Regions from separate parts of the Xanthomonas cannabis genome, predicted to be linked through region 1. Evidence: predicted binding sites of a transcription regulator. Region 1 holds the regulator's gene; the other holds the start of a gene.

The links. The regulator FliA, encoded in region 1, starts transcription of late flagellar genes. The targets are predictions, from matches to a motif close to TAAAGTTTNNCNNNCNNNGGCCGATAA.
Positions count from the first base shown of each region.
Region 2: a site for FliA is predicted at 5,333-5,359, ahead of RZV17_RS03215 (GGDEF domain-containing protein). Genes of this name have one in related genera too.

Region 1 is NZ_CP136580.1:2,280,824-2,296,645, forward strand. It holds gene RZV17_RS09710 (hypothetical protein) at 1-24, opposite strand, end outside; gene RZV17_RS09715 (chemotaxis protein CheA) at 761-2,419, opposite strand; gene RZV17_RS09720 (protein phosphatase CheZ) at 2,422-3,048, opposite strand; gene cheY (chemotaxis response regulator CheY) at 3,048-3,440, opposite strand; gene RZV17_RS09730 (RNA polymerase sigma factor FliA) at 3,476-4,243, opposite strand; gene RZV17_RS09735 (MinD/ParA family protein) at 4,240-5,124, opposite strand; gene flhF (flagellar biosynthesis protein FlhF) at 5,111-6,793, opposite strand; gene flhA (flagellar biosynthesis protein FlhA) at 7,431-9,503, opposite strand; gene flhB (flagellar biosynthesis protein FlhB) at 9,521-10,651, opposite strand; gene RZV17_RS09755 (diguanylate cyclase) at 10,945-13,866, opposite strand; gene RZV17_RS09760 (diguanylate cyclase) at 14,284-15,822, opposite strand, start outside.
Region 2 is NZ_CP136580.1:759,809-775,630, forward strand. It holds gene RZV17_RS03200 (methyl-accepting chemotaxis protein) at 1-1,700, opposite strand, end outside; gene RZV17_RS03205 (cellulase family glycosylhydrolase) at 2,095-3,537, opposite strand; gene RZV17_RS03210 (SulP family inorganic anion transporter) at 3,747-5,234, shown strand; gene RZV17_RS03215 (GGDEF domain-containing protein) at 5,477-6,454, shown strand; gene RZV17_RS03220 (M28 family metallopeptidase) at 6,611-8,260, shown strand; gene mdoH (glucans biosynthesis glucosyltransferase MdoH) at 10,027-11,964, shown strand; gene RZV17_RS03230 (alpha/beta hydrolase) at 12,135-12,803, shown strand; gene RZV17_RS03235 (sensor histidine kinase) at 12,808-13,860, shown strand; gene RZV17_RS03240 (LytTR family DNA-binding domain-containing protein) at 13,891-14,622, shown strand; gene hemC (hydroxymethylbilane synthase) at 15,100-15,822, shown strand, end outside.

The DNA of each region.
Region 1 (15,822 bases):
ATCGAGTTTGTAAGTAGTCTTCACGAGTCTACGCTCGAAAACCCCCCTGTTTGCGTACATTAGCCGCGCCAGTTCTTTGGCAGTCAGAGCCGTCTGCGGCCGGAACAAGAAGCTTAGAAGATCCAGATCATTGGGCTCTTTTTGCTCTAGAAAGCTTCCATCCAACCATTGAAAACCCTGATCGAACCCCAGCGCTCTGAGCGCGGCTCTGTGATCAAGCCAGCCACGCAGTATTTCTCTTCGTCGCTCAGTATGACCTAGGGTAGTCACTACCTCGAGCGCAGACACCGCGTAAGGCGACATGTCTTCTGGCTGCCCGCCTGGGCCGTTCGCACCAACATAGGGCGGAAGAACGCCATTGAGTCCGAAGTGTGGGATTGGCATAAGGCCCTAGGCTCTCCAGAGTAAGCACGGTATCCGTTCCTAGCTCAGGTCGGCCGTGGCAATACGCTCCACGTGGCTGCCTTCGCCTGCCCTTTACAGTACGGCAACTTAGTGCCCAACGAAAGCGCGGTGGGGAGGTAGCCCAGAAATATCAGTTCCAGGTTCACTTCCACGGCAGCCTGACCGTCGCCAGACCATCGCGCCCATGCCTGCGCGCGTAGCGACATAGATCAACAGCGATGCTGGTAGTGAAACGACAACGACCGCAGTACGCGGCCGTTGTCGTTAGATCAGGCAAACCAGGATCGTCTTGACGATTCCCGATTCCCGATTCCCGATTCCCGAATCCCGAATCCCGAATCCCGAATCCCCAACCTCAATGATCGCTGGAACGCAGCCCATCCACATCCAGGATCAGCGCCATGCGGCCGTCGCCGATCAGGGTGGCGCCGGCGTAGCCGGGCAGGCCGCGCAGGGCACGGGGCAGGGGCTTGATCACCACTTCCTCGCGGCCGCGGACCTGGTCCACCACCAGGCCGAAGCGGGTTTCGCCGGCCTGCAGCAGCACCACCGTCAATAGCGGCGGTTGTTCGGCCGGCACGCCCAGCCAGCGGCGCAGGTCGATCAGCGGCAAGGTGTGCGAGCGGCGGTCCAGCACGGCGCGGCCGTCGAACCAGCCCAGCGAGGTCTGTGGGGCGTGCAGCACTTCCACCACGCGGGCCAGCGGCAAGGCATAGACGGCTTCGCCGGCCTGCACCAGCAGGGTCGGCAAGATGGCCAGCGTCAGTGGCACGCGGATCATGAAGCGGCTGCCGCGGCCCAGTTCGGACTGGATCTGGATCTGCCCGCTGAGTTCGCGGATACGCGATTGCACCACGTCCATGCCCACGCCGCGGCCGGAGATGTCGGTCACCTCGGCCTTGGTCGAAAAGCCCGGCATGAAGATCAGATGCAGGCACTCGTCGGTGCTCAGGCGGGCCGCGGCCTCGGCGTCGATCAGGCCCTTGCCGCGCGCGATCTCGCGCAGCCGCTCCGGGTCGATGCCGGCACCGTCGTCCTGGATTTCGATGCTGACGTAGTCGCCTTCCTGCTGCGCCGACAGGCGCACATGGCCGCTGCGCGGCTTGCCGGTGGCTTCGCGCAGGGCAGGCGATTCGATGCCGTGGTCGATGGCGTTGCGCACCAGGTGCACCAGGGGATCGGCCAGGGCTTCGACAAGATTACGATCGAGCTCGGTTTCGGCGCCGATTAGTTCCAGTTCCACTTCCTTGGACAGGGTGCGCGCGACGTCGCGGGCCACCTTGGGGAAACGCGAAAACACCTTGCTCACCGGCTGCATGCGGGTACGCATCACCGCGGTCTGCAGGCGCGCGGTGGCGATGTCGAGCGTGCTGACGGCACGGTCGAGTTCTTCGTCGCGCAGGCGGGTGCGCAAGGTCTTCAGACGGTTGCGCGAGAGCACCAGCTCGCCGATCAGATTGACGATGGCATCCAGGCGCTTGGTGTCCACGCGCACGGTCTGCTCGGCTTCCGCGCCACCCTTGGCCGCGCCTTTGCCGGCCGCCTTGGGAGCGGGCGCATGCGCATCGTCGGCATGTGCGGCAGTCGCCGGTTTGGCAGTGGCTGCCTTGGGCGCGGCCTTGACCGCCGGCGGGCCGCTCTTGGCATCGAACTGCGCGATCAGCGTGGCCGGTGCATGCGGTACGGTTTCGCCAGAGCCCATCGCATCCAGCATGGCCTGCAGATAGTCCAGCGATTGCTGCGCGGCGTCGAAGTGATGCGCCTGCAGCACGGCCTGGCCCGAGCGCGCCATGCCGAGGGTTTCTTCAGCGGCGTGGCAGAGCTCCACCATGGGCTTGATCGCCAGGAAGCCGGCGCCGCCCTTGAGCGTGTGGAAGCCGCGGAACACCGCATTGAGCTGGTCGGCCTCGTCTGGCGCCTGTTCCAGCGACACCAGCTGTTCGCCGAGGCGATCCAGGATTTCCTGGGCCTCGACGATGAAATCGGCAGCAATATCGTCTGGAACGGCACTCATGGTTACAACCCCAATCCGGACAGCAAATCGTCGGCGTCGTCCTGCGACACGGCGTGACGGTCCAGGCCCTTGATCGCAGGACCGGCAAGACCGCCGTCGTCTTTCTTCGGCTCGGGATTCTTCGGCGGCAGGCCGAGCGCACCGAAGCCCTCGTGCACGCGGCGCACGATGCCGGCCACGCGGCGGATGATCTGGCCGCTGAGGTCCTGATAGCTTTGCGCCAGCGACAGCTCGGTGAGGTTGTGGCGCATCTTGTCCATCAGCGCGCCCTGGTCCTGATTGAGGCCGCCATCGCGCAGCTGGTTGGCCAGCACGCGGCATTCCTCGACCAGGTCCAGCGTGCGGTGGCTGGCCTTTTCGGTCATCTCCACCACGTGATCCAGGCGCGAGCAGGCATCGTCCAGCTCACCGGCTTCTTCGGGCACGGTGGGCAGCTCGCCCAGCGCCTGGCCAAGTTCGCGGGCAAGCCGGCTCAGGCTCTGCATCATCGGGCGCGTGCGCAGGGCGGCGAGGTGGTCGACCTCGCGCCGCCAGGCGACCTGGTCACCGCTTTCCAGTGCATCGAGTGCGCCTTGCAGGCGCTCGATCAACGCGGCACGTTCGGCATCGGTTTCCACGGTGGCGTTCATCAGGCGGTCGCCGCCAGACGTTCGAACACCTTGCCCAGCTTTTCTTCCAGCGTCTGCGCGGTAAACGGCTTGATGATGTAGCCGTTGACGCCGCACTGGGCCGCTTCGATGATCTGCTCGCGCTTGGCTTCGGCGGTCACCATCATCACCGGCAGGTGCTTGAGCTTGGCGTCGGCGCGGATGTTGCGCAGCAGGTCGATGCCGGTCATGCCGGGCATGTTCCAGTCCGTCACCACGAAGTCGAACGGGCCCGCGCGCAACGCGGCCAGCGCGCTGTTGCCGTCTTCGGCCTCTGCGGTATTGGTGAAGCCGAGATCCGCCAACAGATTCTTGACGATGCGTCGCATCGTCGAGAAGTCGTCCACGATCAGGATCCGCATGTTCTTGTTCACATCAAGCTCCTAACACGAAAAATTACGCGAAAAATTCAGTCGTCGACTTCGACGCCGGCATCGGCCAGTTCGAAGACCTTGAGGCGGCCACGCAAACGCACCACCGCCTGGCCATGGATCTGGCACACGCGCGATTCGCTGACGCCCAGCACGGCGCCGATTTCCTTCAGGTTCAATTCCTGTTCGTAGTACAGCGACAGCACCAGCTGCTCGCGCTCGGGCAACTGGCCGATGGCCTTGCCCAGCTCGCGGCCGAATTCGCCACGCTCCATCATCTGCTGCGGATTGGGGCCACCCTTGGCGGTGGTGTCCAGCTCGCCGTGATCTTCGATGCGCGATTCCAGGCTCAGCACCTGGCCACGTGCGGCGTCTTCCATCAGGCGCAGGTAGTCGGGCAGCGGCATTTCCATGGCGGCGGCCACTTCGGTGGCGGCGGCGGCGCGGCCGGTGTTCTGCTCGATCTTGCGCACGGCAGCAGCGGCGTCACGGGCGCGGCGGTGCACCGAACGCGGCACCCAGTCGCCCCGGCGGATCTCGTCGATCATCGAGCCGCGGATGCGGATCGAGGCATAGGTTTCGAACGAGGCACCCTGGTCGGAGTCGTAGCTGCGCGAGGCTTCGATCAGGCCGATCATGCCGGCCTGGATCAGGTCGTCCACTTCCACGCTGGCCGGCAGGCGCGCGGCCAGATGGTGGGCAATGCGGCGGACCAGGTCGGCGTGCTGGGTCACCACGTCGTTGGCGTTGTTGCGCTGCACGGCGCGGTACTGCGCGCTGGCCGTGGTGGCGGTAGCGGTGCTCATGCGGCCACTCCCCGTTGGATGATGCGTTCGACAAAGAACTCGACGTTGCCGCGCGGCACGGTGGGTGCCTGCCAGCGCGAGGTACGGCGTGCGATTTCGGCAATCGCCTGCGCCGACGGACTGGACGGGTAGGCCTTGATGACGGGTTGCTGACGCTGCACCGACAGGCGCAGCCAGTCGTCCTGCGGCACGTGGCCGAGATAGTTCAGCGAGACGTCGCCAAGGAACTTTTCGCAGACCCGGGAGAGCTTGTCGTACAGCAGGCGGCCTTCATTGGGGTCGCGCACCATGTTGGCGATGATCTGCAGGCGGTCCACGCCGCGTTCGCGCGAGAGCACCTTGATCAGCGCGTAGGCGTCGGTGATCGAGGCCGGCTCGTCGCAGACCACCACCACGGTGTCCTGGGCGGCCTGGCAGAAGGTCAGCACGCTGTCGGTGATGCCGGCGGCGGTATCGATGACCATCACGTCCAGGTCGCGTTCCAGTTCGGAGAACACGTTGACCAGGCCGATGTGCTGGGCCGGGGCCAGTTCGGCCATGTGGCGGCGACCGGACGCGGCCGGCACCACCAGCACGCCGCCGGGGCCTTCGATGATCACTTCATCGAGCGTGCAACGGCCGGCGATCAGGTCGGCCAGGGTGTACTTGGGCGAGAGTCCCAAGACCACATCCAGGTTGGCCAGGCCAAGGTCGGCGTCGAGCAGCAGGGTGCGCTTGCCCATGTCGGCAAGCGCCACGGCCAGGTTGGCGGAGATGTTGGTTTTACCCACGCCACCCTTGCCACCGGTCACGGCAATGGTGCGCACCGGGCCCAAAGGCTCGGGACGGGTCGCCGACAGGGGGAAGGCGTTGGTCAGCTTGGCGTATTCACGCGACTGCATGGTTGTGCTCCGGAGTACAGGGCTTATCGGCAGCGCGCCGCAAATCTTCAAGACGAAGAACGAGACTGGCGGCATTGGCGCGGTGCAGGTCGTCGGGGACCCGCTGTCCGTCAGTCACCCAGGTGATGGGCATTTGGTGGTCGACCACCACCGACAAGGCGCTGCCGAAGCGGCCGGTCTCGTCGAGTTTGGTCAGCACCACGCCTTGGGGCTTGGCGTGGGCGAAGCGGCGCACGACCTCGTCGAGGTCGGCGAAATGGGAGTTGGCGGGCAGCACCAGCAGCGAGGTGACCTGCTGGGCGGCGCGCAGCCAGTTCAGCTGGGCGGCCAGGGCACGGTCGCGCTGGCCCATGCCAGCGGTGTCGATCAGCACCAGCTTGTAGTCGCGCAGACGCTCCAGCAGTTCCAGCAGGCTTTCGGCGCTATCGGCCTCGTGCACGGCGATGCCGAGCTGACGGCCGTAGCTGTGCAGCTGTTCGCGGCCACCGACGCGCAAGGTGTCGGTGGTGACCAGGGCCACGTCGCGCGGGGCGTGCTGGGCGGCGAAGCGCTGCGCCAGCTTGGCGATGGTGGTGGTCTTGCCGGCGCCGGTCGGGCCGACCAGGGCGATCACGCCGCCACGTTCCAGCGGGTCGACCGGGGCCACCGGCAGGCGCTTGGACAACAGGCCCAGCATCAGCCCGCGGCCACGGTGCAATTCGGTATCGGCCGGGATCTGCATGGCGATGTCGCGGGTCAGACCGGCGTCGAAGCCGTAGTCGTCCATCAGCTCCAGGGCCTGCGCACGCACCGGGGAGCCGCGCAGGCGCTCGTCGGTGAGGCGGTTCATTTCGCGCTCGATCATCTGCCGCATCAGCGCCAGTTCGCCGCGCAGCTGCTTGAGTTCTTCATCGTTCTGCGCGACCGGCGCCGCAGCCACCGGCACCGCGGCCAGCGCGGCGGGGGCAACGACGATCGGCGGCAGCGCAGCCGGCGGCAGGATCTGCGGCAGGGCGTCGTCCAGATCGAAGTCGGCCTCATCGGCGAAGGCGTCGTCGTCCTGGCCATGTGCGGCGTAGGCCGGGGCGGCGGCAGCGATCGGAGCCGGAGCCGGGCTCGGAGCGGTCTGCAGCGCCGGGCGCTGGACCGGGGCGGTGGTCAGGAAGTCGGCGAACAGCTGTTCCGGCACCGCCGACAGCGCATGGTCCTGACGCTGCGCCACCGGGGCAGCCAGCTCCTGCACGGCCGGCATCGGCGCGGCGCTGCGGATCGGGGCGGCCACCGGGGCCTGACGCGGCACGCTGACCGGCTGGCGCAGGGCCATGGCGGCGATCATCTCTTCAGCGGCGCTGGCAACGCGCTGGCGGTGGCTCATGCCGGCCTCGGCGGCTGGCTTCAGCGGAGCATGCACCGGCGCGGCGGGGCGGGCCGCCGGCTGGGCCGGGGCCTGCTGCACCGGAGCCTGCTGCACGGGCGCCTGCTGGGCGGGCGCGGCGCTGGCCGGGGTCTCGGCGCGGGCGGTTTCAAGGGCGCGCTGCACCAGTTCTTCGTCGTAATTGCTGGCCGCGACGATTTCGATGCCTTCGGCGGTGCGGCGGTTGGACAGGATCACCGCATCCGGGCCGTGCTCGTCACGCACCATGCGGAATGCGGTGCGCATGTCCGGGGCAACAAAGCGTTTGATCTTCATGCCACGTGCCTCCAGGAACGGGACCCGCCGGACGCCGGACGGGTGCGCGATGAATGTGGGTGTGTTGCCAGCGTCATGAGTTGCATGTCCCGTTTGTGTTCCAAGTCCTGCCATCCGCCCCGCAGCGGTGGAGCTGTCTGCGGTCTCGCCAGAGCTAATGCATGTGGTGTGCCAAAACCGCAGTGCTGGATTTCTGGCGCTCGATCAGGAGGGTTGCGCGTGCGGCGGCTGCCTCTGCTGCCCCCATCCGCCCTTCGGGCACCTTCCCCCGCAGGCGGGGGAAGGGAGGCGTTTGCAGGCAGGGGAAGCAGGCGTTGGTGGAGCGCCGCTGCAGCGCTGGCAACCCGTTGCCTTCTCCCGCGGGCGGGAGAAGGTGGCGCGCAGCGCCGGATGAGGGGCGGTTGGTGCCGTGCGAGTCCTACCTGCGGGAATATCGCCAGACTGCTGCCCCCATCCGCCCTTCGGGCACCTTCCCCCGCAGGCGGGGGAAGGGAGGCATTTACAGGCGGGGAAGGGAGGCGTTTGCAGGCAGGGGAAGGAGGCGTTGGTGGAACGCCGCTGCAGCGCTGGCAACCCGTTGCCTTCTCCCGCGGGCGGGAGAAGGTGGCGCGCAGCGCCGGATGAGGGCCGTTGGTCTTTAGCTGATGGTGCCGACCAGCTTCAGGCGCTTGTCTTCCGGCACTTCGCTGTAGGCCAGCACCGACAGGCTGGGCACGCTGTGGCGGACCAGGCGGGCCAGCGCCGCGCGTACCTGGCCGGGGACCAGCACCACCGCCGGTTCGTTGCGGGCTTCCTGCTTGCCCACGCAATCGGCCAGGCTCTGGTGCAGGCGCTCGGCCAGGCCGGGTTCCAGTGCCACGCCGTTGCCGTGGGTGGATTCCTGCAGCACGCGCTCCAGCTGCGGGGCCAGGGTGAACACCGGCAGTTCGGCGGACATGCCGGCGATCTCCTGCACGATGAAGCGGCCCAGCGAGGTGCGTACCGCTGCGGTGAGGGTGGCCGGGTCCTGGCTGTGCGGGGCGTGCTCGACCAGCGCTTCGACGATCTTGCGCAGCTGGCGTACCGGGATGCGCTCGATCAGCAGGTTCTGCAGCACGCGCACCACCACCGACAGCGGCAGCGCCTTGGGGGTGAGGTCCTCGACCATCTTGGGCGCGGTCTTGGCCAGGGTTGCCAGCAACTGCTGCACTTCTTCGTGGCCGAGCAGTTCCGGGGCGTGTTCGCGGATCAGGTGCGACAGATGGGTGGCCACCACGGTGGCCGGGTCGACCACGGTGTAGCCCATCGATTCGGCATAGGCGCGCTGATGCGGCTGGATCCAGGTGGCGTCCAGGCCGAACGCCGGGTCCTTGCCGGGAATGCCGTCGAGCTGGCCGAGCGCACCGCCCGGGTCCAGCGCCAGCTCGCGGTCGGGGTAGATTTCGGCGGTGGCCACCGGCACGCCGTGCACCAGCAGCCGATACGCATTGGCCGACAACTCCAGGTTGTCGCGGATATGCACCGGCGGCACCAGGAAACCGATGTCCTGGGTGAGCTTGCGGCGCACGCCCTTGATGCGCGCCATCAATTCGCCGCCCTGGTGCTTGTCCACCAGCGGGATCAGCCGGTAGCCCACTTCCAGCCCCAGCGGGTCGATCGGGCGCAGTTCGTCCCAGCTCAGTTCCGCGCTGGCCTGGGCGGCAGTGGCCGCCGCAGCCGCCTGCGGGTCGGCGGCCGCATCCCCTGCCGCCGGCGCCACCAGGCTGCGCTTGTACATTTTCCAGGCGATCACGCCCAGGATCAGGCCCAGCGTCAAAAACGCGACGTTCGGCATGCCCGGCACCAGGCCGACCAGGCCCAGGATGGCCGCGGCCACCGCCAGTGCGCGATGCTGGCCGAACACCTGGCTAATCATTGCCCCGCGCATGTCCTGCGCCCGCGAGGCGCGGGTCACCAGCAAGGCCACCGAGGACGACACCAGCAAGGCCGGCAGCTGCGCCACCAATCCGTCGCCGATCGACAGCAGGGTGTAGGTGGACGCGGCATCCACGAAGCTCATGCCGTGCTGGAACATGCCGACGGCCATGCCGCCGATGAGGTTGATGAACAGGATCAGGATGGCGGCGATGGCGTCGCCGCGGATGAACTTGTTGGCACCGTCCATCGCGCCGTAGAAGTCGGCTTCCTCGCGCACTTCCTCGCGGCGGGCCTTGGCTTCCTCACGCGTCAGCAAACCGGCGTTGAGGTCGGCGTCGATGGCCATCTGCTTGCCGGGCATGGCGTCCAGGATGAAGCGCGCGGTCACTTCCGACACGCGCCCGGCACCCTTGGTGATGACCACGAAGTTGATGATGGTCAGGATCGCGAACACCACGATACCCACGGCGTAGTTGCCGCCGATCACGAACTGGCCGAACGCCTCGATCACCTTGCCGGCGGCGGCGTGGCCGTCCTGGCCGTTGATCAGGATCACGCGGCTGGAGGCCACGTTCAGCGCCAGCCGCAGCATCGTGGTCATCAACAGCACGATGGGGAAAATGGTGAATTCCAGCGGGCGCTGCACGTACACCACCGCCAGCAGCACCATCAGGGAGATGGCGATGTTGAAGGTGAACAGCGCGTCCAGCACCGGCGCGGCCAGCGGCACCATCAGCATGGCCAGCATGGCCATCAGGGCCAGCGGGGCACCCAGGCCGTTACGCAGCAACTCCATGACGCGGCGGGCGTTCATCGGGGCGGGTTGGGCGCTCATGCGCTGGCCCCCTTGCCGAACTCATCCACTTCGAGCGAGGGCAGTTCCGGCATCGGGCCGCCATTCCACCCGCGCAACTGGTAGACGTAGGACAGGGCCTGGGCCACGACCGAATAGAGTCTCACGGGAATTTCCTTGCCGATTTGGGCTTCCCTATACAAGGCGCGTGCCAAAGGCGGGGCGGTGACGATCGCCACCCGGTGCTGTTCGCAGGCTTCGCGGATGCGGAAGGCCATTTCGTCCACGCCCTTGGCCACCACGATCGGCGCGCGCATCTTGCCGCCCTCGTACTTGAGCGCCACCGCGTAGTGGGTCGGATTCATCAGCACCACGTCGGCCTTGGGCACTGCTTCCATCATCTGGCGCTGCGACATCTGCATCTGCATCTGGCGGATGCGGCCCTTGACCTCCGGGCTGCCCTCGCTTTCCTTCATCTCGCGCTTGATCTCTTCGCGGGTCATCTTCAGCTTCCGCAGCCAGTTCCACTTCTGGTACGGCGCGTCGATGGCCGCCAGCAGCACCAAGGCGCCTGCGGTGTAGAACAGCAGGCTCTTGGTGAAGTCCAGGCCGTTGCCCACCGCCTGTTCCAGCGGCTGGTTCACCAGCGCACGCAGGCCGGGCAGGCTCTTGGAGATGCACAGCCAGGCGGCCAGGCCGACGAACAGCAGGCGCAGCACCGACTTGACCAGCTCGGCCAGGCTGTTGCTGCCCCACATGCGCTTGATCCCGTTCATCGGGTTGAGCTTGGTGAGGTCGGGCATGATCGCCTTGCTGGAAAAATGCAGGCCGCTCATCATCAGCGGCCCGGCCAGCCCGGCCAGCAGGCACACGCCGATCAGCGGCAGCATCACCCACAGCAACTGCAGCAGCAGGTCGCCGAAATGGCCGAACAGGGCCATCGGGTTTTCGCGCATCCTGGGGTCGGGGCTGAGTGCGGTCTTCATCCAGACCGCCGCGCCATCGCCAATGCCGCCGGCCAGTGCCATCAACCCGAACACGCCGGCGCCAAACACCGCGGCGGTGGACAGCTCGCGCGATTGCGGGAAGTTGCCCTGTTCGCGGGCCTCGCGCAGGCGTTTTTCGGTGGGAAGCTCTGTACGCTCGCCGCCGTCTTCGGACTCGGACATGGGGATGCCGGTGGGGGATTACGCCCTCCGATGCAAGCGGCATTCCAGAACCGCGACCGCCAGCCCCGGACGCCGGCAGCGACACAGCGTGCCAAGCCTGCAGGCGGCGATCGTCCTGGACCGTGATCGTCCTGGACCGTTCACCCGTTCCCCCGTTCCCCCGTTCCCCCGTTCCCCCGTTCACCCGCTTTGCCGCTTTGCCGCCAGCTCGCCCAGCGGCCGAGCACGGGCGCGCGCAACGCACCGACGCGCCCCACGGAGAGCCTGGGTCCCCGGTGCATGGGGGCGCGCGCTCAGGCCACCGAAATCTCGGGCTCTTCCGGCTCGATACGGTTGCGGCCGTGGCGCTTGGCCCGATACAAGGCCTCGTCCGCACGCGCCAGCAGGGTGGCGGCGGTGTCGCCGACGCGGTACCACGCCACGCCGATCGAGCAGGTCACCTGCAGCGCGCGCGCAGCGCCCACCTCGTAGGGCGACAGGCTGATCGCCTCGTGGATGGCGCGCAGCCGATGCTGGCCCTGACGGGTCATGCCGGGCAGCAGCAACAGCAGTTCTTCGCCGCCGTACCGGCCCACCTTGTCCGAATCGCGCAGGCAGGCGGTAAGCCGCGCGCCCACCTTGGCCAGCACCGCATCGCCGACCAGGTGGCCGTGTTCGTCGTTGACCTGCTTGAAGTGGTCCAGGTCGATCAACACCACCGCCAACGGGTGTTCTGCATGCGCGCAGGCCTGCAGTTCCTCGCCCATGGCCTCGAGAATGCCGGAGCGGTTGAGCAGGCCGGTGAGCGCGTCGTGGCTGGCCTTCAGCGCCAGCGCGGCGCGTGCGCTTTCCAGCTCGTGCTTCTCGCGTTCGAGCTGATAGGTGCGCTCGGCCACCAGCTCGGCCAGCATGCGCTCGCGCGCCATCAGATGACGGTGGCGCCAGCTCCACAGCCCGATCAGCAGGCCGCTGCCGATCAGCAGGTACAAGGCAATCGCAGGCGGGCTGCGCCACCACAGCGGCGCCACCGCAAAGGCCAGGTCCACGACCGGCGAGGCGGTGCGCCGATAGCGGTCCAGCACCTGCACCTGCAGGCGGAAGTGCCCGGACGGCAGCGGCGGTTGGTCGATCGACAGGTCGTCACTCTGGATCCATTCGTCGTGCAGGCCGAGCAGGCGATAGCGCACGGTCAGCCGGCTCGGGTCGTCGTAGACCTCCATCGTGGACAGTTCGATATGCAGCGGTTTGTCGCTCCAGCCCAGCAGCTGCCCGCTGCGGATCGGGACGCCGCCGCGGCTGACGCTGTCGATCCGCACGCTGGGCTGGCGATCGTCGAACAGCCGCGCCGGGTCGGCCAGGTGGCTGACGCCGCGCGCGGTGCCGATCCACACCGAACCATCCGGATCCTCGGCGAACGCCGCTTCGGACACGTCGTCCCAGATCAGCCCCTGCGATTGCGACAGATGCGCCCAGCGCTCGCCGTCATAGACCTCCACGCCACGCGCATGGCCCACCCAGATCCGGCCCACGCTGTCGCCGCGCAACAGGTACACACCCACATCGCGCAGGGCGTCGTCACTGATGGCCTGCAGGTCCACGCCGTCGGCCAGCACCCTGCCGTGCCAGACGCCGGGGCGGTAGAACGCCAGCCACACTTCGCCGCTGTCGCTGATATGGAACTTGCTTACCCACGGCTCGGCATCGCCACCGTTGACCTTCACCGGCACCTTGGCCCAGTGCGCGCCGCGCAGCCGGAACAGCCCATTGGCGCTGGACACCCACAGCGTGCCGTCGGCGGTCTGCTGGATATCGGTGTAGGCAATGGCGGGCATGCCGGCAACTGGCTGCAGCGCGCCACCCTCGAGCGGGCGCTCGATCACGAACAGTCCGCCGGCGGTGAGGATCCATAGCCGGCCCTGCCGATCCAGGAGCAGGCGTCTGGCGGTGCGCGGGAGTTTGGCCACCTCGGCGTTGCGACCATCGGGCCAGAAGCGCTGCAGGTGGCCGGCCGAGTTGAGCGTCCACAGGCTGCCGTCGCTGCTGCGCTGCATGCCCACGATCTGGATGCCGGCTTGCGGCAGCGCCGGTGCAAAGCGCCCGCCCGGGTGCGCCTGCCGTCCCACGCCGTGCTCGTTGCCCACCAGCAAGGCGTGCTGCGCATCGCGTGCAATGGACCAGGTCGGGGCGGGCGGCATGCCCTGGGTGGCGTCCCAGTTCTCGATCCATTCGTAGCCGGCCCAACGCACCAGGCCTTCGCCGTCCACGGTCATCCAGAGGTCGCCGTCGCGGTCGACCACGATCGCATCGCTGCTGCCCGGTGGCAGCCCGTTGTCGGCGCCGAAGGTCCGCCAGCGGCCGTGTTCCCAGCGCACCAGGCCATCGTTGCGGCGCACCAGCACGCGTCCTTCGCGATCCATCACCAGCGGTGCCTGTCGTCCGACCGTGCTGCCGTCCAGCAGCGGCAGCGGGCGCACTCGGAAGCGGTCGTCACCCGGCGCGCGGTGGAGCAGGGTCCCGGCGCCACGGGCCCACAGCCCGCCGTCGCGATCGCGCAGCACGCTGGACCAGCGATCCTCCGGCACGCCCTGGTCGGGGCCATAGACCTGCACCCGGCGTTGCGCGTCGATGGCGCACAGCTTGCGCGCACACCCCACCCACAGGGTGTCGCCCTCCACCGACAGACTCATCGCCTTGGACAGTTCCGGCACCCGCACCCGCGTGGCGGTGTCCAGCAGGTAGTCGCTATGCCACTTGCCGTTGCTGCGCGGGCGCAGCACCTCCAGTTCGCCGCCGTTGAGCATCACCGTGCCCCACGACGGGCTGGCCAGCAGCATGCCGTCCTGCAGATGCTCGGCCTCGTCGCGGGCAAGCTTGCGGAAGCCATGTTCGTCGCCGACGAACAGCGCCTGGAACCCGGCAACCCACAGGCGACCGTCCGGCGCTTCGCTCATGGCGGTGATCGGTTCGTTACGCAGGCCGTCCAGCGGAACCTGCTGGAAGATGCGGCCGTTGTAGCGATACAGGCCGCTCTCGGTGCATACCCACAGCAGGGTATGGCGGGTCTGCAACAGGCAGGTGCCGGCCAGGCCGAGCAGGCCCTGATCGTGGGCATAACGCCGAATGCTGGCGCTCTGCGCACCGGCCAGCTCCGCAAACGACAGCAGGGCCAACAGCAGCACCGCAGCCAACGGTGGCACTCGGCCTGACGACCTCGATTGGCGGTGCAAGAACCCCACGGGCGTTTCGATCTCCCACGCATCCAAGCGTGTGGTCCGCGCCATCGCGCGGACGTCTCACGCTTGCCATTGATGGCCCCATCCCAGGCCACGATCTATCGACTAGCGGCTGTGCATGCGACTTACTTTAATTGCATTAAGTAATCGATCGATGCGGTGAATCAGCGGGCCGGACCGTGCCGCAGTCCTGTCGTGGAACGGCCGAGACCAGCGTCAATGCACGATCTGGATCGCGGTCAAGGCTGCAGCGCAAAGCTGGGCGCCGGGGCGGCGGCGCTGGCGCGGAGCGTCCATCCCGCTGCTGGGCAACCAGAGCGCCCTGCGCCGGATTGGCCCTTGTGGCCGTGCTGGTGCACACGCGATATCGGCGCACACGCCGGCCCTGCGCAGCGCTGCCGCGGCGCTGCACCGGTCGGATCAGTCGAGATGACCGGCCGGTGCGACAGGGCGCACCGGCCCATGGTCGTAATCGATGCGATTGCGGCCGCTGCGCTTGGCGGCGTACAGCGCTGCATCGGCGCGGGCCAGCAATTGTTCGAGGGTTTCGCCGGGCTGGAACCAGGCCACGCCGATCGAGCAGGTGACATGCAGCCAGCCGCCATCGATGGGGTAGTCGCCGCAGATGCCGCGGTGCAGGGCATCCAGCCGATGCGTGGCCTCCTGCGTCAGCCCCGGCATCAGCGCCAGCAATTCCTCGCCGCCGTAACGGCCGATGCGGTCCTCGCCACGCACCAGCGTATCCATCCGCCGGCCCACCCCGGCCAGCACCGCATCGCCGGCCAGGTGGCCATGCTGGTCGTTGACCAGCTTGAAATGGTCCAGGTCGATCAGCACCACCGCCAACGGCCGCGCCGTCGCATCGGCGCGTTCCAGCAGGTCGCGCAGGGCCGCCAGGATGCCGGCGCGGTTGAGCAGGCCGGTGAGTTCGTCGTGGGTGGCCTTGAGCGCGAGCGCGGCACGGGCCGATTCCAGATCGCGCTTGTCCTGCTCCAGCTCGGCGGTGCGTTCGGCCACCAGCTGCTCCAGCTCGCGCTTGCGGCGCAGCAGTTTGGCGGTACGCCAGCGCAACAGCACGATCACCGCTGCAATGGCCAGCACCCCATAGCCGATCAGTGCGGGGATGCCGCGCCACCAGGGTGGGCGCAGCACGAAGTGGAACCGCGCCACGGCGCTTGCGCTGCGTTGATAGGCATCCAGCGCCTGCACCTCGAGCGTGTAACGGCCCGGTGGCAGCAGTGGGTAGGTGAGATGGCTGAGCGAGGTGGTGGTCCAGCGCGCCTGATGGCCTTCCACGCGATAGCGGAAACTGATCCGCTCGGCGCCGCCTTCGACGCCAGGCGTGCGAAGCTCGATGTCCAGCGGCGTTTCGGACCAGTCCAGCGCGCTGCCGGCCCGGACGATCTGGGTGCCGCGACGGACCTGGCCGATCTCGACCTTGAGCGCCTGTGCCGCAAACAACCGCTGCGGGTCGCGCAGATGGCTGAGCCCTCTGCTGCTGCCGATCCAGATGCTGCCGTCGTCGTCTTCCAGAAACGCATTGGACGAAAGGTCGTCCCACAGCAGGCCTTCTGCACGGGTGATGCGCGACCAACGTCCCTGCTGGTACAGATCCAGCCCCTGGCTGCTGCCCACCCATAGCCGTCCCTTGCGATCGTGACGCAGGATGAATGGCATCACCCTGGACAACAACGGGTCGTCCACCGCCTGGACCGGCAGGCTGCCATCGGCCTGCAGGCGGCCATGCCATAGCCCGGTTTCGCGCAATGACAGCCAGATTTCGCCATCGGGTGCGAAATCGATCTGGTACATGTCCTGCGTGGGCAACGTGCCGGTGACCGGCACGTGCACCCATGTCGTGCCGTCACGCCGGTACAGACCATCGCCGGTGGCGGCCCACAGGCGGCCTTGGGGGTCCAAGTCGATGTCACCAATGAACCTGGTCGCCATCGCCGGATC
Region 2 (15,822 bases), 1.5 Mb from region 1:
TCGCCCGCGCGCGCCGCTTCCACGGCCGCATTCAACGCCAGGATATTGGTCTGGAAGGCGATGCCGTCGATCACCCCGATGATGTCGGAAATGCGGGCCGACGATTGCGTGATCGCCTGCATGGTGCTCACCACTTCCTGCACCACGCGGCCACCGCTTTCGGCCACCTCGCCGGTGCCCTTGACCAGCTGATTGGCCTGGCGTGCGTTGTCCGCGTTCTGGCGCACGGTGGAGGTGAGTTCTTCCATCGAGGCGGCGGTTTCTTCCAGGTTTGCAGCCTGGTGTTCGGTGCGCGTGGACAGGTCGGCATTGCCGCTGGCGATCTCGCCTGCCGCGGTGTTGATCATTTCGGCCGAATGCTGGATGCCCTGCACGATGCCGGTCAATTGAATGGCGGTGCGGTTGGCCGCATTGGCCAGACGCCCGAACGCGCCCTCGTAATGCGACTCCACGCGTTGCGACAGATCGCCGTCGGCGATGGCGGCCATGATGCGGCCCACATCGTCCAGCCCCGCGTCGGCCTGCTGCATCAGCCGGTTCAAGGCCTGCACCATTTCCGCAAACGCAAACTGGTAGCGCGATTGATCGCCCCGTGCAGAGAAATCGCCGCGCGCGGCCGCATCGGCCAGGCGTGCGATATCGCCATTGATGGCGGACAGATTGTCTTTGACGGTATCCAGCGCTTGATGCAGTGCGGCGCGCTGGCCGGGCAGGCGACGCATGTCGCGGCGCAGGTCGCCGCGGCCGTACTCGCTCATCACGTCCATCGCTTCATTGATGGCATCCAGATGTTCGAACACCACCGTGTTCACGCCGTGCGCCAGCGTGCCGTAATCGCCGGGGAAATCCTCCGGAATGCGGTGCGCGATGTTCTCGCCCTGCTGCAGCCGGATCATGGTCTGCATCTCATCGTTGAAGCGCTGCAGCTGGTTCTGCATCTGCTGCATGCTGTGCATCAGCTGGCCGGTTTCATCGCGCGATTCAACGCGGATGTCGTTGTCGAAGCGGCCCGAGGCAATCGCTTCCGCCGTGCGCGAAGCGGCACGCAGCGGCGCAGCCATGGCCGAGGCGATCAACCAGCACAGGCCGATCACCAGCGCCACCAATGCGCCACCGATCAAGGTCAAGGTGCGCGTGAATCCCCAGGCCTGCACTTGAATGTCTTCGGCATACACGCCCATCACCAGGACCCAGTTCCAGGCCGGGAAGGTCTTGGCGTAACTGATCTTCGGCAGCTGTTCTTGTTTGCCCGGCTTGGGTGCGTCGTAATAGCTGAAGCCGTCGCCGCTATCGATGGCGGTCTTGATGTCGCGATACACGTATTGCCCGGCATCGCTCTTGTAGTCGCTCATGTCGGTGCCGACGGCGCGCTTGGGATGCATCAGGATGCGCATCTGCGGGTCGACGATGAAGAAATAATCCACGCCGTCGTTGGTGCGCATGTCCGCCAAGGTGGTGCGCGCCGCTTCCTTGGCCTGGTCCAGGCTGAGTTCGCCGGCTTTGACCTTGTCGGCGTAGTGCTGCATCACGGTGAGGCCCATCTCCACCTCGGTCCTGACGCTGAGCTTGCGTGCCTCGATCAGGTCCAGGTACTGCAGGCGCGCGGCGGCCATCGCCAGCAGGATCACGCCCACCGTCAACAGCGTGCACAACAGCACGAACTTGCGCGTGAGCGGGAGATTGGCAACGTGACGACGCAACAGGGAGACAACGGGCATGACAACGACATCCAGAACGCGCCGAAGCGCTATGTCATGGATAGCGGCTGATGCACGCAGGTGTTGAACACTATCTGCGGCAGCGCCTGCTTGGGCGAGACATTCGATAGGTGATGCGCGATGCGGAATGTGCGGATGTATTCTGCGTCACTGCCATGTAGGAGCGCCCTTGGGCGCGATGCGGCGTTATCGACAACGCTGCATCGCGCCCAAGGGCGCTCCTGCCTTGTTTCTACAGAAATCTGCTGTAGTCAGCGCGGTTGCAACAACGACATGCATCGATCGAATGCGCTGCATGTCGTCATCGCGCGCAGCGCAGACTGTTGCAGTCTGCGCTGCACCGTTGGGCGCGAGCTGCACGCCCAACGCGTGTCGATCAACCTGCCGCGCAGAAACCGAATTCTGCCGTCGCACCTGCCGCCAGGGTGCGGTTGAAATCCACCCCGCTGGCCTTGAGCGTGGTGCCACTCTGCGACCAGGTGACGTTCCAGGCGTTATTGACGGAGCCGGTGACCGGCAGCGAGATCGCCCAGGTACCGCTGGCGGTGCCGGTGTTGGTGACCTGCACGCGATTGCAGTAGCCACCGTTCCACTGGCTGTCCACGGTCACCTTGGTGCTGAAGCCAGCGCTTGGTGTCGGCGTAGGCGTCGGTGTCGGAGTAGGCGTGGGGGTCGGAGTCGGCGTCGGAGTTGGCGTGGTGGTGCTCACCGTTCCCCACAGCGTCCGCAACAGCGTCATCTTGTCCTGGCGCACGGTGGTCCAGTCATCGCGCAGGATGCCGCCGGTGTCGCCGCTGTTGGGGTTCCACGACCAGTAGAAGCCTTCGTTGATGCCCTTGCTGCGCAGGTACTTCACCAGCGCGTCCTGCCACACCTTGTCGCGCGCATCGCCTTCGCCGTACTTGCCGCCGAACTCGCCCAGCAGCAGCGCGTACTTGCCGGCGAACTGGCCGAAGTGGCGGTCCCAGATGGCCGGCATGTTGTTGGGGAAGTTGCTGTCGTTGAAGTACGACTGCACATACACGTCCGGGCCGTACACGTGCGGCGCCAGCAGCAGGCGGTTGGCCGGAATGTTCAGCGGGGTGCAGGCCAGCGGCTGCAGGTTGCCACCCCAGAAGATGCCGCCGTTGGTCGAGCACACCGGGTTATCGGTAATGCCTTCCACCGCGATGATCCACTTCGGCGCCACGGCCAGCACCGCAGCCGAACCGCGCTCGGCGGCCTTGTTCCAGTCGGTGGCGGCGTTGCCGGTGCCCCAGGTCGCGGCGCCGTGGGGTTCGTTCTTCAGATCCAGGCCGAGCACGTACGGCACGTTCTTGTAGCGGTTGGCCACAAAGCGCAGGTCGGCCAGCCACTGGGCTTCGGTGTAGGAGTCGGTGTACCAGAGCTCGGAGATGCCGGCGCAGTCGGGGGTGTGGTGGTCCAGCAGCACGTACATGCCGCGTGCGTTGAACTCGTTGATCACCTTGTCCAGGATCTGCAGCGAGGTCAGGCCCTGCAGGTCGGCATTGCGGCTGTAGTCGATGCTGCTGGGCATCTGGCCGCTGCGCAGCGTAGCCGGGCAGAACGGCAGACGCACCGCATTGAAGCCCAGGCCCTGCATCTGGACGATCATGTCCTTCCAGTTGCGCGCCCACAGGCCATGCATGACATGGTTGCCGGTCTCGAAACCGAAGACGTTGACGCCCTTGAGCTGAACCACCTTGCCGCTGTCGTCGACAATCTTGTTGTTGCTGATGGAATAGCTGAATGCCGGTGCGGCGGCCAGGGCCAGCGCGGTGGCGAGTGCAAGCGTACTTGCAGTCCTGAAGATGGACATGGTGGTCTCCTAGATGACCGGACTCGACACCCGAGCCCGGTGAGGGGGGCATCTTGGTCTGCGGCAGCGTCGCGTGGCGTGATCGCAGCCACAGAAAGGCGCATTGGCGCACGGGTCACAGGCAGGCTGCGGGCGCGGTCGCTTTCCCGCACACTATTGCCGCTGCGTGCTGTCCGCAGGCTGTCCTTTCTGTCCCCGGAGTGTCCCCGATGTCCCTTTTGCGTGCCGAACTGGCGCAATGGCGCGCCTCACCTGCGCGCGAACTCATGGCCGGTGCGGTCGCCACCTTTGCGCTGATTCCCGAAGTGATCGCGTTCGCGTTCGTGGCGGGCGTCGATCCGCAGGTGGGTCTGTTCGCCTCCTTCGTCATCGGCATCGTGATTGCGTTCTGTGGCGGACGCCCGGCGATGATTTCTGCTGCTGCCGGCTCGGTGGCGCTGGTCGCGGCGCCGCTGGTGGCCGCGCATGGGCTGCCGTATCTGCTGGCCGCCGGCTTGCTGGCCGGCGCGGTGCAGGTCCTGTTCGGCGTGCTGCGGCTGGGCGTGCTGATGCGCTTTGTCAGCAGTTCGGTGCGTACCGGTTTCGTCAACGCGCTGGCGGTACTGATCTTTGCCGCGCAGCTGCCGCATCTGCTCGGCGCCAACATGACCACGTGGGTGATGCTGGGCATGGGCCTTGCGATCATCTACGGCCTGCCGCGGCTCCGCGTGCCCGGGCTGTCGGCGATTCCCTCGCCGCTGCTGTGCATCCTGCTGCTCACCATCGCCGGCAGCGCGCTGCAGTTGCCGCTCAAGACCGTGGCCGACCTGGGCAAGTTGCCGAACGCGCTGCCGTTCCTGCAATGGCCGGCGGTGCCGATGACGCTGGAGACCTTGCGCATCATCGCGCTGCCGGCCTTGGCCATTGCCATGGTGGGCCTGCTCGAATCGCTGATGACCGCGCGCGTGGTCGATGAACTCACCGATACGCCCAGCAACAAGAACCGCGAATGCACCGGGCTGGGCATCGCCAACGCCGCGGCCAGCCTGTTCGGCGGCATTGCCGGCTGCGGCATGATCGGGCAGACCGTGGGCAACGTGAAGTACGGCGGCCGTGGCCGGCTCTCCACCTTGTTTGCCGGCGTGTTCCTGCTGATCCTGATGGTGCTGCTCAAGCCGTGGGTGTCGCAGGTGCCGGTGGTGGCACTGGTGGCGATCATGGTGATGGTGTCGGCGGAGACCTTCGACTGGCGCTCGCTGCGCACCGTGATCACCCATCCGCGCACCTCCAGCGTGGTGATGCTGGCCACGGTGGCGGTGACCTTGATCACCCACAACCTGGCCGCCGGGGTGGCGGTGGGCGTGGTGCTGAGCGGGGTGTTCTTCACCTTCAAGGTGGCCGGCCTGCTGCAGATCGCCCACAGCGACGGCACGGACGGCGTGCGCACCTACACCGTGCGCGGGCAGGTGTTCTTCGCTTCCGCCGATGTGTTCATCGACGCCTTCGACGCACGCGAGGTGCCCGGCCGCGCGGTGGTGATCGATGTGGGCCGCGCGCATTTCTGGGACATCACGGCGGTGGCGGCGCTGGACAAGGTGGTGCAGCGGCTGCGCCATCACGACCTGGAGGTGCAGGTGAAAGGCCTGAATGCCGGCAGCCGGCGGCTGATGCAGCGGCACGCACTGGGCGAAGACGCGCTGGAATCCGCACTGCCCTGAGCCAACAGGCCGAGTCCCCGCTTGGCGCCGTGCGATGCGCTGGCTGGTGTGCCGTGCTGGCTGGCTGGCCCGGTGCTGAGCAGGGCCGGCGAGCGGTCTCAAGTTTGCCTGGCGGGCGCCGATGAACCGGCATCCAGATTGCCGGTCGCTGTCGTGAAGCCTGTGCATTGCCATTCCCGTTGTCGGTCGGCCTGCTGCGTGCGGCACGGCCGGCCTGCGTCCGCGCATCGGCGGGGGCTGCAATGAGCGACGCGCCGTTGCTGGAGCGGATGGTGGACATGACCGCCATCCGCGATGCCGATCTGCTGGACCTGAGCCTGCTGCGCACCATGCGCGAGGTCTGCGCGGCCGAGGAGCTGTCGTTGCTGCGCATCGCGCCGGACGGCCGCACCATGGCCGAAACCCGGCTGCGCGACGACGGCCGCCTGTCGTTGACGGTGGCCGAGCTGAAGGATGCGCAGATGCGCTCCCAGCTGGCCGATGTGCATGGCCCGGGCGAGGCCGTGCAGCTGCATCAGGACGGCCGCGCGCTGCTGGTGTACCCGATGATGGAAGCACGCGGCATCCGCACCTGCCTGCGGGTGGCCGGCGCCCGCCCGCCTGGCGCCGCCGAGCAGGCCATGCTGCAGGGCTTTGCACGCTTCTTCCAGAACTACCGCAGCCTGCTCGACGATGCACAGCGCGATGCCCTGACCGGCCTGCGCAACCGCAAGACCTTCGACGACGTGATCCTGCGCCTGTTCTCCGGGGCGCAGTCCACGACGGAGCAGGGCGTGTGGCTGGGTATCGTGGACATCGATCACTTCAAGCGTGTCAACGACACCTTTGGCCATCTGTACGGCGACGAGGTGCTGCTGCTGGTCGCGCAGCTGATGCAACGCACGTTCCGCCAGGACGACCTGCTGTTCCGCTTTGGCGGCGAGGAGTTCGTGATCGTGTTGCGCGGCGTGGACCGCGAATGCGCGGTCGGCCTGTTCGAGCGCTTTCGTCTGGCCGTGGCCGAGCATGTGTTTCCGCAGGTCGGCCAGGTCACGCTCAGCACCGGCATCGTGGAATTGACCCAGGGCCGTCTGATCAGCCAGTCGCTGGACGAAGCGGACAAGGCGCTGTACTGGGCCAAGCAGCATGGCCGCAACCGCGCGGCCGTGTACGCCGAGCTGGTGGGCAATGGCCAACTTCAGCACGCCACCCAACCCACCGGCAGCGTCGATCTGTTCTAGCGGCGCCCGCCCGGGCCTGTGGCACGCGGAATCGCGTTGGGCAGTCCTGCTGCCCCGGCAATACGCGGCGGCACGACAGCGTGCAGTGCCCGCATGCATCCGCTTGCACCCGCGGCTGGCTACACTCCAGGGCTGTCTGATGATCTGGGGTATGCAATGAAGCGAGTTGCGGTAGGACTCTTGGCAATGGCGGTCTCGACCGCACTGATGGCGGCGGCGCCGACCTTCGATGGCGCGCGCATCTCGCGCGACGTCAAGGAGTTAGCCTCCGATGCCTATGAAGGCCGCGGCCCGGCCACGGCCGGCGAAGACAAGACCATCGCCTATCTGAGCAAGCAATTTGCCGACGCGGGCCTGCAGCCCGGCGGCGATCTCACCGGCGGCAAGCGCCTATGGACCCAGGCGGTGCCGCTGCGGCGCGCCGATATCGTCGGTGCGCCGACCATTGCGCTGGCCAATGCCGGCAAACCGCAGACCCTGACCCAGGGCCAGCAGATCGCCATCCGCGCTGCGCTCGATGGTTCGTCCAAGGTCGACATCGCCAACGCACCACTGGTGTTCGTCGGCTACGGCGTCAAGGCGCCGGAGCGCGACTGGGACGACTTCAAGGGCGTGGACCTGAAGGGCAAGATCGCGGTGGTGCTGATCAACGACCCGGATTTCGAAACCGGCAAGGGCGCCTTCGATGGCGCCGGCATGACCTACTACGGCCGCTGGACCTACAAGTACGAAGAAGGCGCCCGCCAGGGCGCGCTCGGCGTGCTGGTGGTGCACGAAACCGCGCCGGCCTCCTATGGCTGGGACACGGTGGCCAGTTCCAACACCAACACCATGTTCGATGTGGTGCGCGACAACCCGCGCAGCGCGCATCCCACCCTGGAAGGCTGGATCCAGCGCGATCTGGCTGCCGACCTGTTCAAGCACGCCGGGCTGGACTTCGACACCTTGAAGAAGCAGGCGCAGACGCGCGATTTCAAGCCGGTCGAGCTGAAGGGCCAGCGCCTGAGCGCCAGCTACCAGGTCAAGTCCGACGTGATCACCTCGCACAATGTGGTGGCGCGCCTGGAAGGCAGCAAGCGCCCGAACGAAACCCTGATCTACAGCGCGCACTGGGACCACATCGGCGTGGGCAAGCCGGACGCACGCGGCGACACCATCTTCAACGGTGCCTTGGACAACGCCAGCGGCACGGCCGCGTTGCTGGAGCTGGCACGCGGCTTCGCCACCGGACCAAAGCCCGAGCGCTCGGTCGTGTTCCTGGCCGTCACTGCCGAAGAAAAGGGGTTGCTGGGTTCGGAGTTCTACGCCTCCAAGCCGCTGTACCCGCTGGACACCACCGTGGCGGTGATCAACATGGACGGCATGAACCCGTTCGTGCCCTCACGCGATTTCGGCATCTACGGCACCGCCAAGCTCGAGCTGCTCGACCAGCTCAAGCGCGTGGCCGCGCAATCCAAGCTGCGTTACACCCCCGATCCCAAGCCGCAGGCCGGGTATTTCTTCCGTTCCGACCACTTCTCGTTTGCCAAGCGCGGCGTGCCGGCGCTGTCGTATGCGGCCGGGCAGGATTGGGAAGTAGGCGGCGTGGCGGCAGGCAAGGCCGCATCGGACGACTACACCGCCAAGCGCTATCACCAGCAGGGCGACGAGTGGAAGCCGGACTGGACCTTCGCCGGTGCCGCGCGCGATCTGGGCGTGCTGTACACGCTGGGCCAGCAGCTGGCCGATTCGCGTCAATGGCCGAACTGGAGCAGCGATTCGGAGTTCCGCGCCACCCGCGATGCCAGCGAGGCGGCGCGCAAGTAGCAGCCGCTCACCAATTTGCGGGCGGCAAGGGCACCGCCCGCTACCAGACGTGAAGACAGCCAGGTGTTCGCGAGACGCACAGTGCAGGCGTCTCGATCTGATGGCTTAGTACGGAAAGGTCAGGCGCAGAGTGGATCATCTGCGCCTTTGCTGCAGGGGCTCTTGACCAGACTTGAAGATCGCCAAACGCTCGCGATACGCACATTCCTTTGTCTCAACCTGATTGCTCGCTACGGACAGATCAGGCGCAGAGCGGATCATCTGGGCCTTTGCTGCAGGGCCCTTGCCCGCCCACCATCGCAGGACACGCCGCAAGTACATCCATGTAGCTCCTTGGCGGCATCCATGCCGCCAAGGGTCCTGCGACGGTGGGCGGGCAAGGACCAGTGGAGTTGGTCGGTGCGCATGGATACGAACCAGCGACGATCAGGCTGGCGATGCGGTGACCTTGTGCTTGCAATAAAACCACCAGCCAACTGTCTGGCGTGGTGTCCTCGCCGATTGCGGGACCGTGTGGCGGCATGGATGCCGCCACCGAGCCTCCACGGACGGATTCACGGCGTGTCCCGCGAGCGGTGAGGGCGCCGCGCCCTCGACCAAGCTTGAAGATCGCCAAACGAGCGCGATACGCGCGATGCAGGCGTCGCTATCTGATTGCTCGATCCGGACAGATCAGGCGCAGAGCTGATGATCTGCGCCTTCGCTGCAGGGCCCTTGCCCGCCCACCATCGCAGGACACGCTGCAAGTACATCCGTGTAGCTCCGTGGCGGCATCCATGCCGCCAAGGGTCCCGCGACGGTGGGCGGGCAAGGACCAGTCGAGTTGGTCGGTGTGCATAGATTTCAACAGCAACCAGCACACCGTGCGACGCGGTGTCTTTGCTTTTCAACAAAACCGCCAGCCAACTTTCTAGCGTGGTGTCCTCACCGATTGCGGGACCGTGTGGCGGCATGGATGCCGCCACCGAGCCTCCACGGACGGATTCACGGCGTGTCCCGCGAGCGGTGAGGGCACCGCGCCCTCGACAGACTTGAAGATCGCCAAGCGATCGCGAGACGCACGATGCAGTCGTCGCTGCCTGATTGCTCGATCCGGACAGATCAGGCACAGAGCGGACCATCTGCGCCTTTGCTGCAGGGCCCTTGCCCGCCCACCATCGCAGGACACGCTGCAAGTACATCCATGTAGCTCCGTGGCAGCATCCATGCCGCCACAGGGTCCGGCGACGGGGGCGGGCAAGGACCAGTCACGATGGTCGGTGCGCTGTGTCTGCAGTCGGTGCGCAGTGTTTCAACAAGCAGCCGACCAGTCACACCTTACCGTCTAGCTTGACCGAATCCAGCGGCTCGACGCCAGGGCTCCGTCGCTGCAACCGATTGCGCCTAATGGCACGCCACTTGCAATCTTGCGGTATGACAGCCCGGCCAGCGGCTCGTGACAGCGCGTGTGCCAGGCTGCAATCTGTTGGGGTTGCGTTCGGTCGTCACGTCGTAGTCTGCCGCGCGGTCCTCGTCGGGAGGGGCGAAGACTGCACAATGGCCTTCGTTTCCTTTAACGGTCGATTCTTTAGGATGAGCCGCGACGTTGCGTCGCCGCCAGGAGAGTTTGTGCATCGGAGTGGTTTCATAGCTGCCAACACCGCGACCTGGTCGCACGCCGCCGGGTACGTCCTGCATGCGGCGCACCTAGCAACGTCGCTACGCGTTGCGGGGATGGACCTCCCGCATCAGCCCTTACTGTCGCCAGCGTGCGACGGGCAGCCTTGATGGACGGCACCGTGACCCTTCCCCCCGCACCAACCGCAGTCTCTTCCGTTTCCGCCCTCGACGCCGGCCAGCCCACGCTGCCGCCGGAAGCGCCGTTGGCGATGCCCGAGCAAAGCCTGCGCGAAGGCAGCCTGCAGGTTCGCCACCAGCGCACCTCGCCGGTGGGCATCGGTGTGCGCCGCTTCTATCTGATCGGCGGCACCTTCGCCACTACGGCCATTGCGGTGTGGGTGATGCTCAGTGTGCTGTGGCCTGACGGCATCAGCGTGCTGGAAGGCTGCCTGCTCGGCCTGTTCGTGCTGCTGTTCGCGTGGATCGCGATGTCGTTTGCCAGCGCGGTAGCCGGTTTCTTCACCGTGGTGGCGCGCGCCGGGCGCAAGCTCGGCATCGACCCCGAACAACCGCTGCCCACGCTGCGCTCGCGCACCGCGCTGCTGATGCCGACGTATAACGAAGACCCGCGCCGCCTGTTGGCCGGCCTGCAGGCCATCTACGAATCGGTGGCCGAAACCGGCCAGCTGGAGCACTTCGATTTCTTCGTGCTCAGTGACACCACCCGCGACAACATCGGGCGTGCCGAAGAACTGGTTTACAACGAGCTGTGCGACCGCGTCGACGGGCACGGCCGCATCTTCTACCGCCGCCGCGCCGACAATGCCGCACGCAAGGCCGGCAACGTGGCCGACTGGGTGCGCCGGTTCGGTGGCAGCTACCCGCAGATGCTGATCCTGGACGCCGACAGCGTGATGACCGGCGACACCATCGTGCGGCTGGTTGCCGGCATGGAAAACAACCCGGACGTGGGCCTGATCCAGACCCTGCCGGCCGTGGTCAATGGCCAGACCCTGTTCGCCCGCATGCAGCAGTTCGGCGGCCGCGTGTACGGGCCGATCATCGCCTTCGGCGTGGCCTGGTGGCATGGCGCCGAGAGCAACTACTGGGGCCACAACGCCATCATCCGCACCCAGGCCTTCGCCGATCATGCTGGCCTGCCCTCGCTGCGCGGGCGCAAGCCGTTCGGCGGGCATGTGCTCAGCCACGACTTTGTCGAAGCGGCGCTGATGCGCCGTGGCGGCTGGGCCATGCACATGGTGCCGTACCTGCAGGGCAGCTATGAAGAAGGCCCGCCCACGCTCACCGATTTGCTGATCCGCGACCGCCGCTGGTGCCAGGGCAACCTGCAGCATGCCAAGGTGGTCGGCGCCAAGGGCCTGCACTGGATCAGCCGCATGCACATGCTGATCGGCATCGGCCACTATTTCACCGCGCCGATGTGGGGCCTGCTGATGCTGATCGGCATCGGCATTCCGCTGGCGGGCGGCGGCATCGATCTGGCCGGCAACCTGCCGTTCTCGCCGGCGCGCTACTGGCACGGCAGCAGCCAGGGCAATGCGATCTGGATCTTCGTCTGCACCATGTTCGTGCTGCTGGCGCCCAAGCTGCTGGGCTATATCGCCCTGCTGCTCAACCCGCGCGAACTGCGCGCCTGCGGCGGCGCCATCCGCGCCATGCTGAGCATCCTGCTGGAAACCGTGCTGGCTGCCTTGATGGCGCCAGTGGTGATGTACCTGCAGTCGCGCGGCGTGTTCGAAGTGCTGGCCGGCAAGGATTCCGGCTGGGACGCCCAGGTGCGCGACGACGGCAAGCTGTCGTGGCCGGCCTTGCTGCAAAGCTATGGCGGGCTGACCGTGTTCGGCCTGTTCATGGGCGCGGTGGCCTACACGGTGTCGCCGTCGCTGGCGGCCTGGATGGCGCCGGTGATCGTGGGCATGGCGTTGTCGATTCCGGTGGTGGCGCTGACCTCGCTGCGTCGCACCGGCATGGCGCTACGCCGCGCCGGCATTTTCTGCATCCCCGAAGAACTCGACCCGCCCAAGGTGCTGGTGCGTGCGTCCGAGCTGCGCCGCGCCGCCGCGCTGGAACCTTCGCTGATCTGAGTGCCCGCAGGGTGATCCGCCATAGCTGACCGGCGCCTGCCCCGGCGCGCGCGCCGATCGCTGCCGACCCATGTGCCCGCGTCCGGTCCTGCGCTGCGGCGGTCCGGCCCTGGCGTGATCGGGCCGATCCGGCGCGCAAGGCATAATGCCCAGCCCGCAAGCGGAGCTGGATGATGCTGGAAGTGATCGAACGCGAGACCGGACCGAACCCGCAATGGAGCGTGCTGTGGCTGCACGGGCTGGGCGCCGATGGCAGCGACTTCGCCCCGATGGTGCCGGAGCTGGTGCGCCCGCAGTGGCCGGCGCTGCGCTTCGTGTTCCCGCATGCGCCGATCCGCCCGATCACCATCAACAACGGCGTGCGCATGCGCGGCTGGTACGACATCGTCGGCATGGATTTCGCCCAGCGCGCCGACAAGGCCGGCATTGCCGAGTCGGTGGCCCAGGTCGACGCCCTGATAGCCCATGAGCAGAGCCGCGGCATCGCGCCTGAGCGCATCCTGCTGGCCGGCTTTTCGCAAGGCGGTGCGGTGACCCTGGCCGTTGGCTTGCAGCGCAGCGTGCCGCTGGCCGGGCTGATCGCCCTGTCCACCTATCTTCCGGATCCGGCCGCAGCCGCCAGCCAGTTGCAGCCGGCGGCCCTACGCCAACCGCTGTTCATGGCCCATGGCACGGCCGACCCGGTGGTGCCGTTCGCGGCCGGCCAGGCCAGCATGCAGGCCCTGCGCACGCTGGGCTTCGCACTGGAGTGGCAGACCTATCCGACGGGGCATCAGGTCTGCCTGGAAGAGATCGAGGCCCTGCGCGACTGGATGCAGGCGCGCTTCACCGCCGCCTGAGCCCATGGCCACCGGCGCGCCGCAGATTACCTGGATGCCGGACCTGTGCCGGCTGCCACGGCTGGGCGCGATGCTGGGCCTGGCCGAACTGGTGGTGCTGGTGGTGACCCTGGTGCCCGACGCCGGCGCCGCGCGCGGTATCACCCTGTCGCGCTTCGTCTCGGCCAGTGGTCTGGCGCTGTGGCTGGCCCTGGCGGTCAGCGTGCTGCTGTGCGTGTTGCGGCCCTGGCTGTCGCGCTTGCCGCCCAGGCTGGGCGGGCTGGCCGCGCTGTCGATCGCCGCAGTTGTGGCGATGCTCGGTGCCGGGATCGTGCACGGCCTGTACGCGGTGCTGGACCAGGCCCCGCTTGGCCGCCTGGTCGGCTTCTGGCGGTTCACCCTGGGCAGTGCCGCCACGGTGGTGCTGATCACCGCGCTGGCGCTGCGCTATTTCTACGTCAGCGACCGCTGGGAGGCGCAGGTGCAGGCCAACGCGCGCGCCGAGGCCGATGCCCTGCAGGCGCGCATTCGGCCGCATTTTTTGTTCAACAGCATGAATCTCATCGCCAGCCTGCTGCGGCGTGACCCGGTGGTGGCCGAGCAGGCCGTGCTGGACCTGTCGGACCTGTTCCGCGCCGCGCTGGGGGCCGGCGAGGGCCTGTCCACCCTGCGCGCCGAATGCGAACTGGCCGAACGTTATCTGGCGATCGAATCGCTGCGCCTGGGCGAGCGCCTGCAGGTGCGCTGGCACCGCCAGGAGCCATTGCCCTGGGAACTGCCGATGCCGCGCCTGGTGCTGCAGCCATTGGTCGAAAACGCAGTGCTGCATGGCGTGTCGCGCATGCCCGAGGGCGGTACGCTGTACCTGTCGTTGCGCCAGCGCGGCAACCAGCTGCAGATCCGCATCGTCAACCCCGCCCCGCAACCGGGCACCCAGTTGCCGCTGCTGGCCGGTGCCGGGCACGCCCAGGCCAGCATCTCGCACCGGCTGGCGTTCCAGTTCGGGGCCGGGGCACGGATGGCGGCCAGCTGGACTGAAGGCTACTATGCCTGCGAGATCACATTGCCGCTGCCGTGAGGGGAAAGTCACTGCAGCGAGGGGGAGCCCATGACGGCCACGCAAGTGCGGGTGCTGATCGCCGATGACGAGCCACTGGCGCGCGAGCGCCTGCGCATGCTGCTGGCCGAGCATCCGCAGGTCGAGGTGATCGGCGAGGCCGAAAACGGCGCGCAGGTGCTGCAGCAGTGCGAACACCTGCACCCGGATCTGGTGCTGCTGGATATCGCCATGCCCGGGGTGGACGGGCTGGAAACCGCCCGCCTGCTGCGGCAACGCCAGCCGCCCCCGGCGGTGGTGTTCTGCACCGCCTACGACCAGCATGCGTTGTCGGCATTCGATGCAGCCGCGCTGGATTACCTGATGAAACCGGTGCGCCCGGAACGCCTGGCGTCTGCGCTGGAAAAGGTGGCCACCTTCCTGGCCGGCCGCGCGCCCAGCGTCGCGCAGGCCCCGCTGCGCACGCATCTGTGCGCCCGTCTGCGCGGCAGCCTGCGGTTGATCCCCATCGGCGATATCCGTTACCTGCAGGCCGAGGAAAAGTACGTCATCGTCCATCACACCCGGGGCGAAGACCTGATCGAAGAGTCGCTCAAGTCACTGGAGGACGAATTTGCCGACCGTCTGGTGCGCATCCATCGCAACTGCCTGGTCGCCCGCGATGAACTGGTGGAACTGCGCCGCAGCAGCGATGGCCAGGTGCACGCAGTGCTGCGCAACGTGCCGCAGCCGCTGGAAGTGAGCCGCCGTTGCGTGGCCAGCCTGCGCGAACAACTGCGCTAGAGCAGGTGGATCGCCGTGGCCGAGTGGAGCGGCGCACGGCACGGAGCAGCGGGCAATGGCGGGTGGAGCTGTGCCGTAGCAGTAATCGCCGGCGCACGCGGTGTAGCGCAACGTGGCCCAGCCGCTGGAAGTGCCGCGACGCAGCGTAGCCAGCCTGCACGAACGACTGCGCCAGAGCAGGCAAATCGCCGTGGGCCGGGTGGAGCGGAGCGCATGCCCAGACACGGCGTGTGCGCCTCCGCCGCGCCGCTGACGCCGGACGAGCAAGTCCTTCGCCGAAAGATGACGCTGCCACCGCTGGAACCTGCTCCGCGGTCTCGGGCGTCATCGGTTGCACCGCTTACAGCGCTGATCACTCCCATGTGCCGCAGGCTGGCGCCAGCCTGCGGCGCCGCGCGCTGACGGCCCTGCCGTCGCCTCAGCCTTCCTGTTGCGGGGTGTGTATGAGTTACGCGCCGGCTCCGCGATAATGGGCGGATGACCACGCTCCGCATCGCCACCCGCAAGAGCCCGCTCGCCTTATGGCAGAGCGAACACGTCGCCGCCGCGCTGCGCCAGCACCATCCCGGCCTGGAGGTCGTGCTGGTGCCGATGAGCACCCGCGGCGACGAGGTGCTGGACCGCTCGCTGGCGGCGATCGGCGGCAAGGGCCTGTTCCTGAAGGAGCTGGAGCTGGCCATGCTGCGCGGCGAGGCCGACTGCGCGGTGCATTCGCTCAAGGACGTGCCGATGGAGCTGGACGCGCCGTTCGTGCTGCCCGCGATCCTGGGCCGCGGTGATGCCGCCGATGCGCTGGTGTCCAACCTCTACGCCAGCCTGCAGGCCTTGCCGCTGGGCGCACGCGTGGGCACCTCGTCGCTGCGTCGTCAGGCGCAGCTGCGCGCCGCGCGCCCGGATCTTGAGCTGATCGACCTGCGCGGCAACGTCAATACGCGTCTGGCCAAGCTGGATAACGGCGGCTACGACGCCATCGTGCTGGCCTGTGCCGGCCTGCAGCGGCTGGGTCTGGATGCGCGCATCAGTGCGCGATTGGACGCGCCGGAGTGGTTGCCGGCTCCGGCGCAGGGCGCAGTGGCGGTGGAGTGCCGTGGCGACGATGCACGTGTCCACCGTCTGCTGGCGGTGCTGGACGCGCCCGCCACTCGCGTCTGCGTGGAAGCCGAGCGCGCAATGAACCGTGCGCTGCACGGCAGCTGCCAC